Regions from separate parts of the Paenibacillus sp. p3-SID867 genome, predicted to be linked through region 3. Evidence: predicted binding sites of a transcription regulator. Region 3 holds the regulator's gene; each other region holds the start of a gene.
The links. The regulator Rex, encoded in region 3, represses fermentation and respiration genes when NADH is low (regulators of the CRP and FNR family bind a similar motif). The targets are predictions, from matches to a motif close to TTGTGAAATATTTCACAA.

Region 1 (6,415 bases), on a different contig from region 3:
TGGCCTAAGCCTCCGGAAGAACAGGGACAGTACATATACATTCTTGATTCTCCTGATGTTTCGCAGCAGTATGTTAAGGAAATCGGAAAGATGCTGAAATTGTCGTTAAAGACAGGAAGCGAAAGCCGGAGCGGCTCCAGACCATCGGCCTTTGTGGCGGATTTTGATGCGGATGAGCTTAGGTTTCCTTTAACCTTGCGTAACAGACAGCCGGGGGACAAGATGAAGATCATGGGATTAAACGGAAGCAAAAAGGTGAAAGATATTCTCATTGATGAGAAAATCCCACCGTCTGTCCGTGCCCGGATTCCTATTCTTTGTGACGGTTCCGGCAGCATTGTGTGGATTCCAGGTGTACGACGTTCCGTTCACGCCGCTTGCGGGCGGCACACATCACGAGTTCTCCGGATGGAGCTATCGGATGCTTAAGGCAAGTGTAAAACGAAGAATGGCCCGTTTCACGCTTTCATAGTATAAACGTAGGAGGTCCACTTAAGTTGCAGAATGACATTCAGGAAATACTCATCAGTGAAGAAGAGATTCACGCAAAGATTAAGGAACTTGGTTCCAAACTCAGCGCCGAATATGTGGGACGCAATCCACTCGTTATTTGCGTTCTTAAAGGTGCGTTTATTTTTATGGCCGACTTGGTTAAATCCATAACAGTACCTCTTGAGTTGGATTTCATGGCTGTATCCAGCTATGGAGCATCAACCAAATCCTCCGGCGTGGTGAAGATCATTAAAGATCTGGACGCATCCGTTGAAGGCAGGGATGTGCTGATTGTGGAGGATATTATCGACAGCGGTCTTACGCTGAGTCATTTGATTGAGCTTCTGAAGAGCCGCAAGGCAAACTCGGTGTGCGTTGTCACCTTGTTTGACAAGCCGGCACGCCGTACGGTGGATTTGCAGGCCGATTATACCGGATTCGTGCTGCCGGATGCTTTTGTTGTCGGATACGGACTTGATTATGCCGAGCATTACCGGAACCTCCCCTACATCGGGATTTTGAAGCCGGAAATCTACAGCAGTTAAACCGCGCCAATGGGCTGCTATCTCAGTTCAGGGCCCTTTGTTGAGATGGCCAGACAGGCTGTGGTAAAATATCTTATGTGTCTTGAGAGGAGGTAGGGGATGAGTCGGTTCATCCGGAATTCTGGTTTTTATTTGATTCTATTTTTAGTCGTGGTGGGCATAGTACAATTCGTCACTAATGGCGGCGAGCAAGCCGATGCCCCTAGTTATAATCAACTGCGGCAGGAAGTCAAAGCTAACAACATAGAGGAAATGACGGTACAATTTGACGGTTACGCTTATCTGGTGACCGGTAAGTATAGGGAGATTTCCGAAGAGAAAAAATCAGAGAATTTCTCAACCTATATTCCTGCCACGGATGCAGCGATGCAAGAGCTGACTGCAGCCAGTGAGAGCAACAATGTCAAACTGTCCGTGGTGCCAATGGAAGGCCAAAGCATTTGGCTGACATTGCTTTCATCCTTTATTCCGCTCATCATTATGTTTGTTCTGTTCTTCTTCCTGTTTAATCAGGCTCAGGGCGGCGGCGGCAAAGTGATGAACTTTGGTAAGAGCAAAGCCCGCTTATATAATGAAGAGAAGAAACGGATTACATTTGAAGATGTAGCCGGAGCAGATGAAGAGAAGCAGGAGCTCGTTGAAGTTGTTGACTTCTTGAAGGATCCGCGTAAGTTCAACACGGTTGGCGCTCGCATTCCGAAGGGCGTTCTGCTTGTCGGCCCTCCGGGAACAGGTAAGACGCTCCTGGCTCGTGCCGTTGCTGGTGAAGCAGGAGTGCCGTTCTTCAGTATTTCCGGTTCCGACTTCGTTGAGATGTTTGTCGGTGTCGGTGCTTCTCGTGTACGTGACTTGTTCGAGAACGCGAAGAAGAATGCACCATGTATCATCTTCATCGATGAGATTGATGCAGTAGGTCGTCAGCGTGGCGCTGGTCTTGGCGGCGGTCATGACGAGCGTGAACAGACACTCAACCAGTTGCTGGTTGAAATGGACGGTTTCGGAGCGAACGAAGGCATTATCATCGTTGCTGCGACCAACCGCCCGGATATTTTGGACCCGGCGCTTCTTCGTCCGGGACGTTTTGACCGTCAGATTACCGTAGATCGCCCGGATGTGAAGGGCCGTGAAGCGGTACTGAAGGTTCATGCACGCAACAAACCATTGACGAAGGATGTTAAACTCGACATCATCGCCAAACGTACAACCGGTTTTACAGGCGCCGATCTGGAGAATCTCCTGAATGAGGCTGCCTTGCTTGCGGCTCGCCGCAACCGTAAAGATATTTCCATGCGAGAAGTGGATGAGGCGATTGACCGCGTTATCGTTGGTACGGAGAAACGCAGCCGCGTGATCAGTGACCGCGAGAAACGCATCGTGGCATACCATGAAGCAGGTCATACCATTGTGGGTTACTTCCTCGAGCATGCGGATACGGTGCATAAGGTAACGATTATCCCTCGTGGCCGTGCCGGCGGATATGTCATTATGATGCCGAAGGAAGATCGGATGCTCGTGACGAAGCAGGAATTGCTGGATCGCGTAACCGGTTTGCTTGGCGGACGTGTCGCTGAGGAGCTGTTCATCGGTGAAATCGGGACCGGGGCATACAGTGACTTCCAGCAAGCAACAGGCATTATCCGCAGCATGGTTGTGGAATACGGTATGAGTGAGAAGCTCGGACCGATGCAGTTCGGTACATCCCAAGGACAAGTGTTCCTTGGACGTGATATCGGACATGAGCAGAACTATAGTGATGCAATCGCTTATGAGATCGATCAGGAAATGCAGCGATTCATTAATGATTGCTATGAGAAATGTAAAGAGATCCTGAATAAGCATGCTAAAGAGGTTCACCTGATTGCGAACACGCTCCTCGAGATGGAAACGCTGGAGCTTGAGCAAATCAAGAATCTCATTGAGACCGGATCAGCTGAAGGCAACGGCAGTGGCGACGGTGAAGGAGAAGGTTCTTCCGAGAATGGTGAACCGATCATCGACAACATTGGCGACGTGAAGGTTCGCATCCAAGGGAAAGAAGACGGCGAGCAGCCGACTTCCACGGAAGAAATTCCGAACAACCCGATGGATTCGAATGATCCAGGGCCAGAGCGCAAAGATTCGGAACGCAAGGATCCTCCAGGCGGATCGGACAACGGTAACAGCAGCTTAACGTAATATTTGCTGATAAAACCTCGAATACCGAATAAAATTGAAGAACCGGAGAACGATAATTCGTTTTCCGGTTCTTTTTGTGCTTTCTATCACATTGACAGGGGGCAGAATGAACGTGTACATTAGTTGTTAAATAAGGATGCGAATCCTTTCACAAAGGTGGAAACCATCCTGAAAGTCACATGGTCATCAGCGGCGAACTGCCGGACTATATAAGGGGAGAGGGTCGATCATGGAAGCGTTGGCACTGGAGCGTAAGGCAGAACAGAACCGTGAACTGCGTGAGCGGTTAATGCAATTGAAGAAGGAACGTAACGCAATCATTTTGGCACATTATTATCAACGGGATGAAATACAAGAGGTTGCTGATTTCCGGGGGGATTCCTTCCTGCTCGCGCAGAAGGCAGCACAAACGGATGCCGAGGTTATCGTTTTTTGCGGTGTACATTTTATGGGCGAAAGCGCTAAAATTCTGGCACCGGGCAAAACGGTTCTTATACCCGATGAGCGGGCCGGCTGCCCTATGGCGGACATGGTGAACGTTGACGGACTGCGGAAGCTGAAAGCGCAGCATCCGAAAGCCAAAGTGGTCACGTACATCAATTCATCGGCTGAGATCAAAGCTGAGACGGATATCTGCTGTACTTCATCCAATGCCGTGAAAGTGATTCAGTCGGTGGATTCGGATGAAATTATATGGGTGCCTGACAAAAATCTGGGGCATTATGTTCAGCAGCATACCGACAAGAAGCTCATTATCTGGGAAGGGTACTGCAACACGCATGACATGCTGACGGTGAAGGATGTCGTCGAGATGAAGGCCAAATATCCTCATGCTGAATTTGTGGTGCATCCGGAATGCCGTCCGGAGGTTGTTGCGATGGGGGATTTTGTAGGAAGTACCACCGCCATCCTGGAGTATTGCAAGAATTCATCGGCCAAGGAGTTTATCGTGGGTACTGAGGACGGAACCGGTTATCAGCTTCGACTGGATAGCCCGGATAAATCGTTCCATTTCGCTACGAAATTCCTGGTGTGTCCGAATATGAAAGTGAATAACCTCAAAAAGCTGGTTAAAGCGTTGGAAACGATGAAGCCGCAAATTTACGTGCCGCCGGTCGTTGCAGAGAAAGCCAGAACTTCATTAGAGCGCATGTTACAGGTTAAGTAGCATGCGCTACTCTTTCGTGAAAAGACAGGTGAGGCATCGTGATACCGCAGTATTTAATTGATTTTGAGCTGAACGATCTTCCGGTAGTTGAGACGGACGTCATCGTGATCGGTTCAGGCATTGCGGGTTTATATACGGCGATCATGGCAAGTGCGACTCAAAATGTGCTGCTGATTACGAAGAAATCGCTGCTCGAAAGCAACACGCGTTACGCGCAGGGAGGAATTGCAGCCGTAACTGCTGAGGATGACTCTCCGGCCTATCATCGGCAGGATACCCTCTTGGCAGGGGCGGGCTTATGTTCATCTGCCGCGGTGGATGTCCTTGTAAACGAGGGGCCGGTTGGCGTTCAAGAGTTGATTCGGCTCGGTACGATGTTTGATGTGGAGAATGGCGAGCTCGCGCTGACCCAAGAAGGCGCACACAGTCACCGCCGGATCCTTCATGCCAACGGGGATGCTACCGGATATGAAATTGTGCGTGCCCTTTCCATTCAGGTTGAAATGCTTCACAATATAGAGGTGTGGGACGATCATTTTGTCATTGACCTGGTTACCGAGCAGGGAGTATGTCATGGCGCCTTGGTACAAATGCCTGATGGAAAACGGGTATTCGTTCGTGGACGGGCGACGGTTATGTGTTCCGGCGGCGCCGGTCAATTGTACCGGTATACAACCAATCCGGAGGTTGCCACAGCCGATGGCGTTGCCATGGCTTATCGGGCAGGCGCAGAAATTCGGGATATGGAGTTTATACAATTCCACCCGACGGCGCTTAGCTATCCAGGGGCACCCCGATTCCTAATATCAGAGGCGGTTCGGGGTGAAGGCGCTGTTCTTCGGAATATACGAGGGGAACGGTTCATGCCCAGATACCATGATTTACTGGAGCTAGCACCGCGGGATATCGTAGCGCGGGCTATTGTCAGTGAGATGGAAGCAACGGGGTCTACCTTTGTTTATCTGGATATTACCCATGAGTCGCCGGAAATGGTCAGACATCGATTCCCAACGATTTATGAAACCTGCATGCAGTATGGACTCGATTTATCGTCAGATTGGATTCCGGTCTCCCCGGCTGCGCATTATATGATGGGGGGCATCAAAACCAATCTGCACGGCGAGAGCAGCGTGAAACGTTTATTTGCTTGCGGGGAGGTATCGTCTACCGGTGTCCACGGGGCGAACCGTTTGGCCAGCAATTCGCTGTCGGAGGCGATTGTGTATGGTAGTCGTATTGTCGAGCGCATTAAGAGCCTGCCGGAACCTTCAGGCGATCCGCTTCATGTATCATTCCACCTCGGTCGCAAGGACGCTCCGTCCCAAGCGATGGTGGAAAAACGCTTGAAGCTACAGAAGGTGATGGTGCGTTATGCAGGACTTCGGAGAAATCGGGATACTCTATTAAGAGCAGCGGAAGAGCTCGGCCGTCAGCTGCCATTGTTCCAATCCGTGCTCTCCAAGCGTGAGGAATACGAGTTTGCCAACATGCTCACAGCATCCCTGCTCGTGGTTCAGGGTGCGCTGGGTCGTGAAGAAAGCCGGGGAGCCCACTATCGTGAGGATTTCCCGGAGCGGAATGACAGCGTATGGCAGAAACATATTGTCCATACACGGGATCAAGAAATGACGGAGGAATTAAGCGATGATGTTTAACGGATACAACGATGGCCTTCTCCAGAGTATACGGACTTGGCTGCAGGAGGATATCGGGTCGGGGGACATTACGACCCTCACCACCATTGAGCCGGGTCATGAATCCAAGGGCGTTATTCATGCCAAGGAGGCAGGAATCGTAGCAGGCATGCCGGTTGCAGAGCTGGTATTCGAAACGGTTGATCCGTCGCTGACGTTTACGGCATTGGTCCGTGATGGGGACGAGGTTGAAAAAGGAACGGTTCTCGCCGAAGTGGAAGGAAGCACTCACCGTATTTTGACAGGCGAGCGTCTTGCTTTGAATTTGCTTCAGCGTCTGTCGGGTATTGCAACAAGAACGCGTTCTTTTGTTGATGTGCTTGAGGGGTTGCCAACGAGGC
Region 2 (6,415 bases), on a different contig from region 3:
AGGCCTTTGAACAGGCCGGAAGCATACACCAGATAGCTGAGCAGAATCGCTCCGGCCAGATTGCCGATAAACACGAGCACCCAGTTCTTCAGCGTATCCCCCATCGTCGTTCGACCCGATAATGTGCTTATCGTAAAAAACATATGATTCCCGGTAAACAGCTCTGATCCTGCGAACACCACCAACGTGAGCGCGATCCCGAATGCCGCTCCCATGACGAGGGATTGGAAGGGCGAACCGGCAGCTGCGAGCGGCGCCCCCAGCTTAAAGATCAATACAATTCCAATGCCGACATACGCGCCGGCCAGCATAGCCGATACCATATAGCGCAGCAGATTATGATTCATCTGCTCCTTTTTCCCGACGGCGGCATTAACAACGGCTTCCACATCCGTTTTAAACATGGGATATCACCCCTTGATTTCGTCTGTTTACTATGCGAGCTGGCCTTAAACAGCCACCTCAACCTTCCCGTCCACGGCGCGAATCGGGTATACACGAACCTGGCCTTGATCCGGAGCCTGTACGAGGCCGGTTGAAAGCTCGATCTTCCAATCGTATAACGGATCGTAGATGTAGTGCCCGGATACGATGGCTTCCGAGAGCGGCCCTCCTTTGGGATGCGGGCTTTGATTGTCCAGCGCAAACCATTGATGATCCGAAGTCCGGAAGACGGCAATCTCCCGGTCTCCGAGATGGACCACCCTTCCGAGCTGTGACAGAAAATCATTTTCGTTCCCTACCGTAATAAATCTTTCGGTTTCCATAACATGCAGCCTCCACTTCTCTTGTCTATTCCGATCCATACTGCGACAAACTCTCTGTGCTCAGGCGGCAAGAGGGGAGTAGGTTCCTCCCTCTTCTATTTGCTGATCACTGGTCTTGCATCCTCGAATAACGTATAACGCAGCTTCTCGTCGTTCAGCACTTTCTTCCAAGGATCCTCAACTTGCTGCAGGGCAAGCTCGATTCTCTCCACCAGTTCCTTACGCTGCTTCGGATCGTCCAGGATAACGGCTCGGATTTGTTCCAGTCCCAAGCGTTCTACCCACTCCGAGGTTCTCTCCAAGTACTTACCGGTTTCACGGTAATACTGCATCAGGGCTCCGCAGATTTCGACCAGCTCTTCATCCGTTTTCACTTTGCAGAACGAATCCGCCAGACGTGCCTTCGTGCCGCCGTTGCCTCCAACGAATATTTCCCATCCACCGTCATTGCCAACGATCCCGATATCTTTCGTGCACGACTCGGCACAGTTTCGCGGACATCCGTTGACCGCCATTTTAAATTTCGCCGGAAAATCCAGTCTTTCGAATTTCTCCTCGAGGAATGCTCCCATGCCCATCGAATCCTGCGTACCGAAACGGCAGAATTGGGATCCTACACAGGTCTTCACGGTCCGCAGCGATTTGGCATATGCATAACCCGACGGCATATCGAGCTCTTCCCAGACGCTCGGCAAGTCTTCCTTCTTAACACCGATGAGGTCCAGACGCTGTCCGCCGGTAACCTTGACAACCTTCACATTATATTTAAGCGATACATCCGCGATTTTCTTCAAATCCTCCGGCGTGGTAACGCCGCCGTACATTCTTGGGACTACCGTATATGTGCCGTCTTTCTGAATGTTGGCGTTCATCCGTTCGTTGACAAAACGGGATTCCCTCTCCTCCTGATGGGTTACCGGGTTCAGCATGGCCAGATAATAATGAATGGCCGGGCGGCATTTCGAGCAGCCTTCCGGGTTGCTGAAGTTCAGAACATGCATGACTTCCTTCGTTGTGGTAAGTCCCTTCGCACGGATTTCCGCGACGATTTCATCCCGATCGAGTGTCGTGCATGGGCATATGCCTTGTTTGCCTGCGGCCTTAAAGCCATCACCCAATACGCTCTGGAGTATTTGCTCCACGACAGGTTTGCAGCCGCCGCACGAGCGGGTAGCACCTGTGCAAGCTTTGATCTCATCCACTGTCGTATGACCTTGAAGAGTAATGGCATCCACGATGGCTTTTTTGGTTACGCCGTTGCAGCCGCATACGATCTCATCGTCGGGCATCTTTTCCAGCGAAAATGCCTTGCCGCCTCCTGTCCCTGCATGATCCGTGCCCATGATCGAATCATATATCTCATCCGTCATGGCTGTCTTTTTCCGAATCATGGATTGAAGGCTTGCCGAATCGCTCACATCTCCGAACAATATCGCCCCGACAATGATATTGTCGCGGATTAATATTTTCTTATAAGTCTTGCGCCAATCATCTTTCGCGGTGATCACCGCGTGTTCGGCTTGCTCCATGAACTCTCCGGCAGAGAATACATCAACACCGCTGATTTTCAGCTTCGTCGATACAATGCTTCCCTCGTAAGGCTGGCCTTCCACGCCGCACAGATGTTTCGCCAGTACCTGTCCCTGTTCGAACAACGGCGCAACCAGGCCGTAGCAAACGCCCCGATGCTCGCAGCATTCGCCAACCGCATACACATCCGGCCAGGAAGTTTGAAGATAATCATTAACTACGATTCCCCGGTTCACTTCGATTCCGCTCGCTTGGGCGATTCCCGTGTTCGCTCTGATGCCCACTGCCATGACCACCAGGTCGGCTTCAAGCTCATCCCCATCCTTGAACCGGAGTCCCGTGACTCTGGTATCTCCCAATATTTCGGTTGTTTGTTTGCCTAGTAGGAAGTTGATACCCTGCTGTTCAAGCTCCCTTTTCAGCATGCCGGATGCCATCGAATCCAACTGGCTTTCCATCAAATCCTGCATGAGATGAACCACCGTCACCTCCATGCCGAGGCTGACCAATCCCTTGGCAGCTTCCAGACCCAGAAGTCCCCCGCCGATGACTGCCGCTTTCTTGTACGCCTTAGCGGCCTCCAGCATCTGGTTGCAATCGGCTATGTTACGGAAACCGATAACGCCTTCTTTGTCACTACCCGGTACAGGTAATATAAAAGGCTTCGAGCCCGTTGCTATCATTACTTTGTCATAAGGCACCGTCAATCCGTTATCAGCTGTCACGACCTTGCGCTCTCCATCAATAGCTGTTACGGTGACACCCGTGTGCAAAGTGATATGGTTATCCTCGTACCATTTCCAATCATTCAATACAATGTCATCCAAGGTTTTGCTGCCTTCCAACACATACGACAGCATAATGCGGTTATAATTCGGATGAGGCTCCTGTCCAATGACGGTGATGTCAAAACTCCCACCCAATTTAATGATTTGCTCAACCGTGCTAATCCCGGCAATACCGTTGCCAATGACAACTAACTTTTCTCTCTTTATATTGGACATAAGTTTGATTCCTCCCCAACACGTTTATCTAGATCGTGGTATTCCGTTCCTTTCACATAAATTATATCGTCTGACGGCATTATTTTTTGTGATATATTTCACATAAATCGTTAAAATTTTAAACAAAAATGCAAATAACCCTGTCCGCGTCGGAACAAGGTTATGATGAGAAAACTCTCTATATAATATCGGCTTCCATATAGGCTCGTTCGCCGCTCTGCACTTTTAAATAAGGGCGAATACCCGCAAACCCCTTCTCGTCCAGATTCACCCCGGTCATCCAGTTCCCCTCCAATAAACCACCATCTGATTGCATAGTGACGGCAGGCGCCTGAATATGCTCCTGATACAGAACGATGCCGGCCTGTATGGTCTTAAAGGCTTTTCCTTGCTCCACCAACGGTACAGCGCTGATATACGTAGGCACAAAGTAATTCGCAATCACATCCAGCTCTTCCCCGTCAAAAAACGGCTCGCTGCCAAGGAAGGGATGCATCATCACGATTTTCTCATAGAGTGACCAGATGATCATCTGCAGAAATCTTCCCGTTCGTCCCCTATTCTGCCCGGTAGCATGAAATCGATCGGTTTCATAACCAATGAACTTCCATCCGCCGGGGGCTTTGACCCATTTCTGAAACATGACTGAAGCACTGGTACCGTTTTGGTTAAGGTGTTCTGCAGGTTCCGGGCTTGTTCCAGAAGCAGCTAACCACAGGGAGTCCGGCACATACTGGCTCAGCATCTGCTTGGTTTTCTCAAAAATATGAAGCACTTTTAATGAAGCGTTTTCAAGTTCTGAGATGTCCTCTTGTCCATAATGGAAACGGGAGATATACGTTCGCTTGGTCATGGGCTCGCCTCCTTGATATGCCGCTCTCGTTATTTACATCATATAGCAGCCGCGTCCGCTTGGTGCATGTCCACATATTCTTGCCGTAAATAAACAGGGACCATACTTCCGTTTAGAAAAAAAACCCTGAAATGAGGATGTCTCATGCCAGGGTTTAATCATCAAGGGGAGTCTTAAGATGACTCATCTTTCGACCCATTGTTCTGCCCAGGATGCAATTTGCTCCATCACCGGACGAAGTGCTTTGCCTTTTTCAGTCAGTTCATATTCAATACGTACCGGTGTTTCCGGATAGACATGACGAATCAGTATCCCTTCACATTCCAAATCCTTCATCCGCTCGGAGAGCATTTTATCGCTCATGGACGGAATCAAATTCGAAATATCCTTAAAGCGCTTAGGCCCGCTCATCAACGTTTGAATAATCAAACCGTTCCACCGTTTGCCCAGAAAAGAAAATGCAGATTCAAAACGGGGACACATCGTAACATTTGTAACTTCCATATCCCTTCACCTCTTTACGAAGTCACCTTGTTTATAGAAACTCATAAGCTTAGTCAAAAAAAACTAGAAAACTTACGAATTGTAAGTATGTTTCATTTTAGCACATTTCCGAGAAACTGAAAACCACCTAGCCCCTTTTTCCCATAAAATCAGCTTTTATCCCATAAAATACGAGCCAAAATATCCAAATCATTCTCGATCAATGTGGACAATTTCCTATTATACAGTACGGCCTCTGGATGGAACAGAGGGAATATCTTATAGGTTTCCTCCGAAAACATATAGCCTGCACTTGGATTCTCCGGGTCTGCTGCTTGCTGGACCGGGCCCTCCATCAGTTTGCCGTGCAGCGATGTCACCGTTTCATGGCTTCCGATTAACCGGTGCAGTGCCGTATTTCCCATGGGTGCGATAATGTGCGGGCGAACCCATCGGATCTCTTCATCAAGCAAAGGTGCATGGGCTAATATTTCCGCCTTCGTCGGTGTGCGATTAGAACGGCTGATGACGCTCTCGCCCGAGGATCTCACGATTAGCTTTTCCTTATAGGGCCTGCTTCTCATGGCACTGGTAATATACACTTGCTCCCGGGTCAGGGTCAGGCGTTCCAGGTAGGCATTCATCTCTTGCCCGGCCTGCCCTACAAAAGGTAAACCTTCCAGAACTTCATGGGCGCCGGGTGCTTCCCCAATAAACATAATCTTGGCGAAGCGGACTCCTCTCCCCAGCAGGAAGCCCTCTACGGGTTGATGGACAAGCTTGGCCTGGCATATGGCGATGATTGCGGGATCTACAGGTGCGCTTTGTACTTCATTCATGTGTACAGCCCCCCTTCTTGTATATCATACAATACCCCATACTTAGGTATATTCTATCCCTAGCCGTCAAAAACATTTCGGTGAACATTCACCGCCAACGATAAAACGAGCCGCTCAAGGGCTTCCCCTGAACGACTCGTTAACGCATGACTTCTTAATAAACGCTCGTAAACTTAGATTAAAACGGGAAGCGCGCGAACCGGCTGGCTGTTGCCAAAGGTTTGCTTGCCTGCTGTAGAATTAGCCCAGTTAATCGCATTGGTGATCACTTTCAGCACTTCGGGGTTGTAGTAGGTTGGATAGGTCTCATGCCCCGGACGGAAATAGAAAATGTTCCCATGACCACGCTTGAACGTGCAACCGCTGCGGAATACTTCGCCGCCTTCGAAATTGCTGACAAATACCAGCTCGTCTGGGGCTGGAATATCGAAGAACTCGCCGTACATTTCCTCGTGCTCGATGATGATCGGGCCTGTAATTCCTGCCGCAATCGGATGTGTCGGATTTACACTCCAAATAATTTCCTGTTCTCCTGCTTCGCGCCACTTCAAATCGCAGCTCGTGCCCATCAAAGCTTTGAACGGCTTGGAAAAATGTCCGGAATGAAGAACGATCAGACCCATGCCATCCTGCACGCGTTTTACGACCTTGCTTACGATTTCATCACTTACCTGGTCATGAGCCATATGCCCCCACCACAACAGCACATCGGTTGAATCTAGTACATCGTCCGTCAATCCATGCTCCGGCTGATCGAGCGTTGCCGTTCTGATAACGAAATCCGGATTTTGCAGACCCTCCGCCAAAGCTGTGTGAATCCCTGCTGGATAAACGTTCCGAACCTCATCATGGATTTTCTCGTGTACGAATTCATTCCAAATGGTTACGTTAAGCATCTTGCTGTTCCCCCTAATTGCTTATTCGGTTGTTACGCTAAGC
Region 3 (6,415 bases):
TCGTACTCGCGCTGCTGGCCGCCTTCGCGTTTACCGCCAATGACATCGATCTCATCGATGAAGATAATGGCGTTTTGCTTGTTTTCCTTTGCCGCACGGTTACGGGCATCTTTGAACAAATCCCGGATGCGCCCTGCACCAACACCGACATACATCTCAACAAATTCACTGCCGGATGCAGCAACAAAGATCGAATCCGTGTAATGGGCAGCGGCTTTAGCCATCAACGTCTTCCCTGTTCCCGGAGGCCCGGTGAGAAGAATGCCCTTCAATGGACGAATGCCGAATTTCTTAATGTCTTCATGACGAATCAGAAAATCCAGTGCTTCACGCAGCTCTTGCTTGGCATTATCCTGCCCGCCGATTTCTTCGAACGTCAGCTTGGCAGGTCCGCTCTTTTTCCGCTTCCGCTCATTCGCTGCGCCTACAGCGATGCCGCCCTTCATCTTCGCGATAAACAACAAGCCGCCTACAAGTGCTGCAGCGATGAGCAAGGGCACGATGTTCACGCCGACAAACACAAGGAATACGAGCAAAACCGGAATAAAGCCTAACATGATTTCTTTAGCTAATTTAGGCATGATTCCACACCTCCATGTTGCCAGACTGACGCGGCAAGATTATAAATTTACCAGACTTGCCGTCTGACAAGCTGACATAGACGTTGGTGTCATCAATCGTTGCTTTAGCTTTCAAATTCGGAGACTGGGCAGCAAGCTGCTCGAGCGATGATTGAATATCGGTATACTGCTTATTATCCATCGCTTCAGCGACTGACAGCATCGCCTTCTCCCACCATTGATCCAGTGCTTCCGAGGAATGGTCCTCCACCTGGATTTTCAATTCCCGATTGCCAATCACAGACTTGCCTTCCTTCTTAATATGCTGGACCAGGCCTTGCAAATTTGTATCCGGAGCCAAATCAAGATTCAAAGTAACGGTATTCTGTTTAATATCTATATGTGAATCCTTCACGCCGTCATATTGTGACACAACATTGGCCAGCGGATTTTGCAAAGCCATCTGCCGATACAGAAACCATCCGCCAAAGAGAACCGATGCTGAGATCACGACAGTCAGCACGATAGGTACAATGCGTAGTTTCATGAAGTTCCTCCTTCATTTCTGTATGAAATTTTGTCTATCATGTTGCAACACAATAATACATATAACAACGATATATAGGGATGCATGTAGTTTATATGCTCATTTTGTACAAGTATGAGTATATCACATCTTATATACTTTTTCATGCATGTCTGTGAAAATATTTAGAACAGTTTTTCCATATTATTTCTGAATACGCTTACAATTATAGAGAAATAAGAGAGGAACCCGCCAATATTAAAGGGCCCCTCTCTGCTTCTTATTTATTGATTTGGAAGAATAATGTCATTACCGATGGTGTTACCGTCTTGAAAACGATAAAACCGATAACCGCGCTGACCGTTGTGTTCATACTGCAGCTGCCAAGCATACTCGCCCTCATACATTCCAGGCAGCAGCCGCTTAATTTCTACGCCAGGCAATTCGTTATAAATCTGATCCCGCATCTGGTCTTCAGACAACCCCGTATTCAGCAAAACGGATTGGACAGCCTCGGCACCTGCAACAGGTACGTTGTCATCCGTAAATTTCACCCATACCATACGGTCTTGATTGTCCTGATCCTTCCCGCTTATCACCCAGTAGTTATTGTCCTCGCCCCACACCGATTTATAGGTCTTCCCGGACGTAACCAATTGGCCATGCTGTTTGGCGGCAGCAATTGCCATTCTTTCTTCATTCCAAGCATCTTTCATCACATATGAATAATAGAGCTGTAAACCAAGCAGTAACAGCAGCACGCCGGATACACTCAGCAATATCCACTTCGTTTTTTTCTTCAAATCCGTCTTCCTCGCTCCCCTTGATTATTCCCTAGAGGGTTGTAAGACGCTCAAAGGCACGCTGCGCTTCCCGGCGGATACGTTCCTCATCGAGAGTAAGACTCGCGCCATTCTTCACTACCTGCTTGCCGTCAACCCATACATGCTCAACATCCTTCGCACTGGCGGAGTAGATAGCATGAGAAATGTAATCCGTCTTCGGAAGGAAGTGCGCCTGATCCGTGTTCAGTGCGATCATATCTGCCTTCATACCTACCGCAAGCGTACCAATATCCGTAAGGAAGGCTGACTTGGCTCCATATTCTGTACCCATCCGAAGCGCTTCGGATGCTGGAATTGCGGTTGGATCCCCGCTTACTCCTTTATGGATCAGTGCGGCCAGCCGCATCTCTTCAAACATATCCAGATTATTATTGCTGGCAGGTCCATCGGTACCCAAAGACACGGTGACCCCGGCTTTCAGCAGTTCAGGCACGCGAGCGATGCCGCTGGCAAGCTTCAAATTGCTGCCTGGATTATGCGAAACCATAACTTGATGTTTGGCCAGAATTTCGATTTCTTCATCGGTTAGATGGACGGCATGCGCAAGCAGCGTTGGACGGGAGAACATGCCAAGCTTCTCTAGATGGGCAACAGGGCGAAGTCCGTAGTCATTTACATTCTGAGCGACTTCCGTTTCCGTTTCGGACATATGCGTATGCAAAGGCAAATTCAAATCATGTGATGCTTGCACGAATTTTTCGATGAAATCCGGCGGGCACGTATAGGGTGCATGCGGTGAGATCATCGTCGTAATCCTACCGTCAGCCTGACCATGCCAGTCTTTCGCGAATGCAACCGCCTCATCCAACTTCTGCTGCTGCACCTCAGGCGGACATAATCCGATGACACCGCGTGTCAGAACGCCGCGCATGCCTGAGTCCTCCACTACCTTTGCAACCTGATCCATATGATCATACATATCCACAAATGTCGTGGTTCCGCCTTTGATCATCTCCAGCACGGAGAGTGAGGTTCCCCAGTATACATCGTCGGCCGTGAATTTGGCTTCCATCGGCCACATTTTTTCCTGAAGCCATACCTGTAGTGCCAGATCGTCGCCATACCCGCGAAGAAGCGACATGGCCGCATGTCCGTGCGTGTTCACCAATCCAGGCAGGAAAAACAGATGGGTTCCGTCGATGATTTCTGTTCCCTCTTGGACAGTCGGCTCTTCTTCACCCAGGTAGGTGATCCGGTCGTTCTCCACGACCATATATCCGCGTAACACGGATCTGCCTTCCTCTAGTACCGCAAACGTTCCGTTTTTAACCATCCACTTCGTTGTCGTCATGTGCTGCATCCTCCTTGCCGTTATCCAAATAATAGGCCAAACTCTGCAAATCGGTAGTAAAATCTGCCGTATGAATCCGGATATGGGATGGAGCTTTCAGGATGGTCGGCGCAAAATTCAGGATAGCCTCGATGCCTGCCGCGATAAGTTGATTCGCTACATTCTGCGCCTCAAAATCCGGAACGGTGATAATCCCGATACGAATGCCGTACTCATGAACCGTCTTCTCCAGCTCCTCCATCGGCTGTACGACCAAATTGTTAATTTTCATACCAACTTTGGGAGAATACGAATCGAAAACCGCCACAATCTTCATATTGTCCTTCAGAAATGCATTGTAATTCGATAATGCATGTCCAAGATTACCGGCCCCAATCAATGCGACATTGATCTTCTGGTCCAGCTTTAGAATCTGGCGAATTTTCTCGATCAGATAAGATACGTCATATCCGATCCCTTTCCGTCCAAAATCACCGAAATACGCTAGGTCCTTACGAATTTGAGCAGGATTGAGGTCCAGTTTCTGCCCCAGTTCCTGGGAGGAAACCGTGGAGACCTCCCTTTTCTGAAGCTCATTCAAATAGCGCAAGTATACAGGTAATCTGCGGACCACGGCTTCCGAAATTTTTTCCGATTTCATGCATGCTCCCCCTAATAATAGGTTAATAACTACATTTGTTTGTGCTCGTTCATGGTTTCACTTTATTCAGCTTGGTTCTCTATGCCTGCCTCTTCCTGCAGCCATTCCGAAATTCGGGGAACGATCCCCTCTGTCGGCATGTGCTCCATCTTCGGTCCAGGCAAGGAATATAAGAAATACTTCCCGTAATAGGATTCAATGACCCGAGTATCGTAGACGATGACAATTCCCTTATCCTGCGCGGTCCGTACCAGTCGGCCAAATCCCTGTTTGAAGCGAATGACCGCTTGCGGAACCGAAAGCTTCATAAACGGGTTCTTCTTCTGCTGCTGCAGAAGCTCGCTCTTGGCTTCGACCAGAGGGTGATTCGGCGGTTGGAACGGCAGCCGGACGATGGCGAGGCAGGTGAGCGCCTCACCGGGTATATCTACCCCTTCCCAGAAGGAGCTGGTGCCCAGCAGAACCGAAGCGCTGCTATCCTGGAATCTCCGGATTAACTTGGTACGGCTGGTTCCGTCCATCCCTTGTCCCAGTACCGTAATATCGCTGGATCCCAGCGCCTCCTTCAAGGGCTCATGCACCTGACGCAGCATGCGGTACGAGGTGAACAGGACAAGCATGCGACCATGCGTTGCGATGGCCGTATCAGCCAATGATTGCACAAGTGTATTCACAAAGAGTGCATCCCCGACCGAGCCCTTCACGCTCGGAAAATCGCGCGGCACAACAAGGAGAGCCTGCTCCCTGTAATTAAACGGGGACGGCAGCAGGACCGTGTTCAGGTTGCCGTTATCTGCCGCTTCCTGAAGACCCAAATTCTCGATCATGAACTGAAACGATTTGTCCACCGACAAGGTCGCCGATGTCAGGATCACGCTTTGTTTTTTGTCAAAAAACAATTCCTTTAAGTGGGTGCTGACATCGACGGGCACCGCATAAAGCTGCAGCGATTTGCCGCGGAAGTTGCCGTTCGCCTCCATCCAGTATACCGTACCCTCATCGTTCAGCGACATGAAGGTCCTCAGGTCCTCGCGGTGTGCCGCCAGGTCCTTAAACAGACCCGATAGGTCTGTTAACAGACTGTCCGCGCTGTAGTCGTCCAGATCTTCCTTCATTTCGGCAATCAGCTTATCACCCTTGCGAACGACATCGCCCAGCGTCAGATGAATTTGATGCTCCAGCTCAGCCAGCGAATTCCAATCCTTCGGCTTCTTCAGAGGCGATAAGCGAAGCGAGAATTGACCGGCATCCCCCGGAGTCGCGTCTCCGCGCTCCGGAAGCAGTCCGAACAATTGATCGCTGAGCCGGTCCCAATTCTCTTTGACGGTGATCAGATCCGGATAAATCCGGTCGATGACGGAAGACCACTCGACAGCCTTCTCATGGGATGACGCTTGCAGCAGCTGGCGAAGAGCCGGAAGCTGACCGCTGCGGCTGTCTTTGTACATACGGGTCAACGTGTGGACAACCGAAAAATATTTCATCTGCAAGCCAAGGTGCTTGCCGGCGACGTCCTCCAGATGATGCGCTTCATCGATGACGAGACGGTCATAACTAGGAAGCAGCTGGTGATTCGCTTTCACGTCGGTGAACAGCTTCGAATGGTTCGTAATGACAACATCCGCGATGCCCGCTTCATGTTTGGCCCTGTGATAATAACATTTGCGGAACCATGGGCAGGCACGGCCCAGGCAGGAATCCGAATCACTGGAAATGGTCTCCCAGAAATCCCCTCCGCGACCGCCAAGGTTCAGCTCCTCATCATCCCCGTTCTCCGTCTGGGTCAGCCAGACCAGCATCTGCGCCGCGGTGATCACATCTTCCTTCGGGGTATGAAAATCTCTTCTATTTATTTTATGTTCAAATTTTCTCAAACACAAATAATGGCCTCTTCCCTTGAAAATAGCCGCTTTAAAAGGAAAAGGAACAACCTGGGTGAGCAGGGGAATATCCCGGTCACGCAGCTGTTCTTGAAGGTTGATCGTATGCGTGCTCACCATAACCTTCTGTTCCTGCTTCACGCTTTGATAAATCGACGGCAGCAAATACCCGAGGGATTTGCCTGTTCCCGTGCCGGCTTCGATCAATAGATGTTTATTGTTATCGAGTGCCTGCATCACTTCCTGGAACATCATGTCCTGGGCATCCCTGCTCTCGTAATGAGGCAGCGTTTCCTTTAGACGTTCACGGACATCATTCATGTATTGCTCAAAGCTTACATCAGCCAAGGGATTAGGCGCCGTCTCATCCCTGGCAGGAGCAATATCGTTCCAATCGTCAACAGCCAGGGCGAATTGACGATAGTACGTATGGGTGTCTCCGGCTTGTACTGCCTGGAGCTCCCTGTCGGCACGGATGCCGTCAAAGAACCAGGCCAAGTCGCTGTCCTCGTCGGCAAACAGGTCGCTTAACCGCTGCACGGTAAGCAGTGGAAGCTCATCGATCTCCTCCAGGCATTTCAGCAGCGCATAGGCTGTGGCAAGTGCATCGCTGTCCGCCTGATGCGGACGGTCATGCTCCAGGCCGAAATGAGAGGACACCATCCCAAGCTGA

Region 1: nadA (quinolinate synthase NadA) is a predicted target of Rex. The motif match lies at 3,349-3,366, and genes of this name have one in related genera.
Region 2: nirB (nitrite reductase large subunit NirB) is a predicted target of Rex. The motif match lies at 3,388-3,405, and genes of this name have one in related genera.

Annotation. Positions count from the first base shown of each region.
Region 1 covers NZ_JAMBDM010000027.1:42,278-48,692, forward strand. Annotated here, with positions in the region: gene tilS (tRNA lysidine(34) synthetase TilS) at 1-429, shown strand, start outside; gene hpt (hypoxanthine phosphoribosyltransferase) at 498-1,037, shown strand; gene ftsH (ATP-dependent zinc metalloprotease FtsH) at 1,137-3,212, shown strand; gene nadA (quinolinate synthase NadA) at 3,442-4,380, shown strand; gene nadB (L-aspartate oxidase) at 4,419-6,035, shown strand; gene nadC (carboxylating nicotinate-nucleotide diphosphorylase) at 6,025-6,415, shown strand, end outside.
Region 2 covers NZ_JAMBDM010000001.1:122,846-129,260, forward strand. Annotated here, with positions in the region: gene M4D81_RS00655 (formate/nitrite transporter family protein) at 1-404, opposite strand, end outside; gene nirD (nitrite reductase small subunit NirD) at 450-767, opposite strand; gene nirB (nitrite reductase large subunit NirB) at 863-3,301, opposite strand; gene M4D81_RS00670 (hypothetical protein) at 3,480-4,154, opposite strand; gene M4D81_RS00675 (winged helix-turn-helix transcriptional regulator) at 4,338-4,658, opposite strand; gene M4D81_RS00680 (uracil-DNA glycosylase) at 4,808-5,476, opposite strand; gene M4D81_RS00685 (ThuA domain-containing protein) at 5,650-6,372, opposite strand.
Region 3 covers NZ_JAMBDM010000024.1:42,778-49,192, reverse strand. Annotated here, with positions in the region: gene M4D81_RS30460 (AAA family ATPase) at 1-581, opposite strand, end outside; gene M4D81_RS30455 (hypothetical protein) at 574-1,107, opposite strand; gene M4D81_RS30450 (cell wall elongation regulator TseB-like domain-containing protein) at 1,371-1,889, opposite strand; gene M4D81_RS30445 (amidohydrolase) at 1,921-3,222, opposite strand; gene M4D81_RS30440 (redox-sensing transcriptional repressor Rex) at 3,197-3,862, opposite strand; gene dinG (ATP-dependent DNA helicase DinG) at 3,925-6,415, opposite strand, start outside.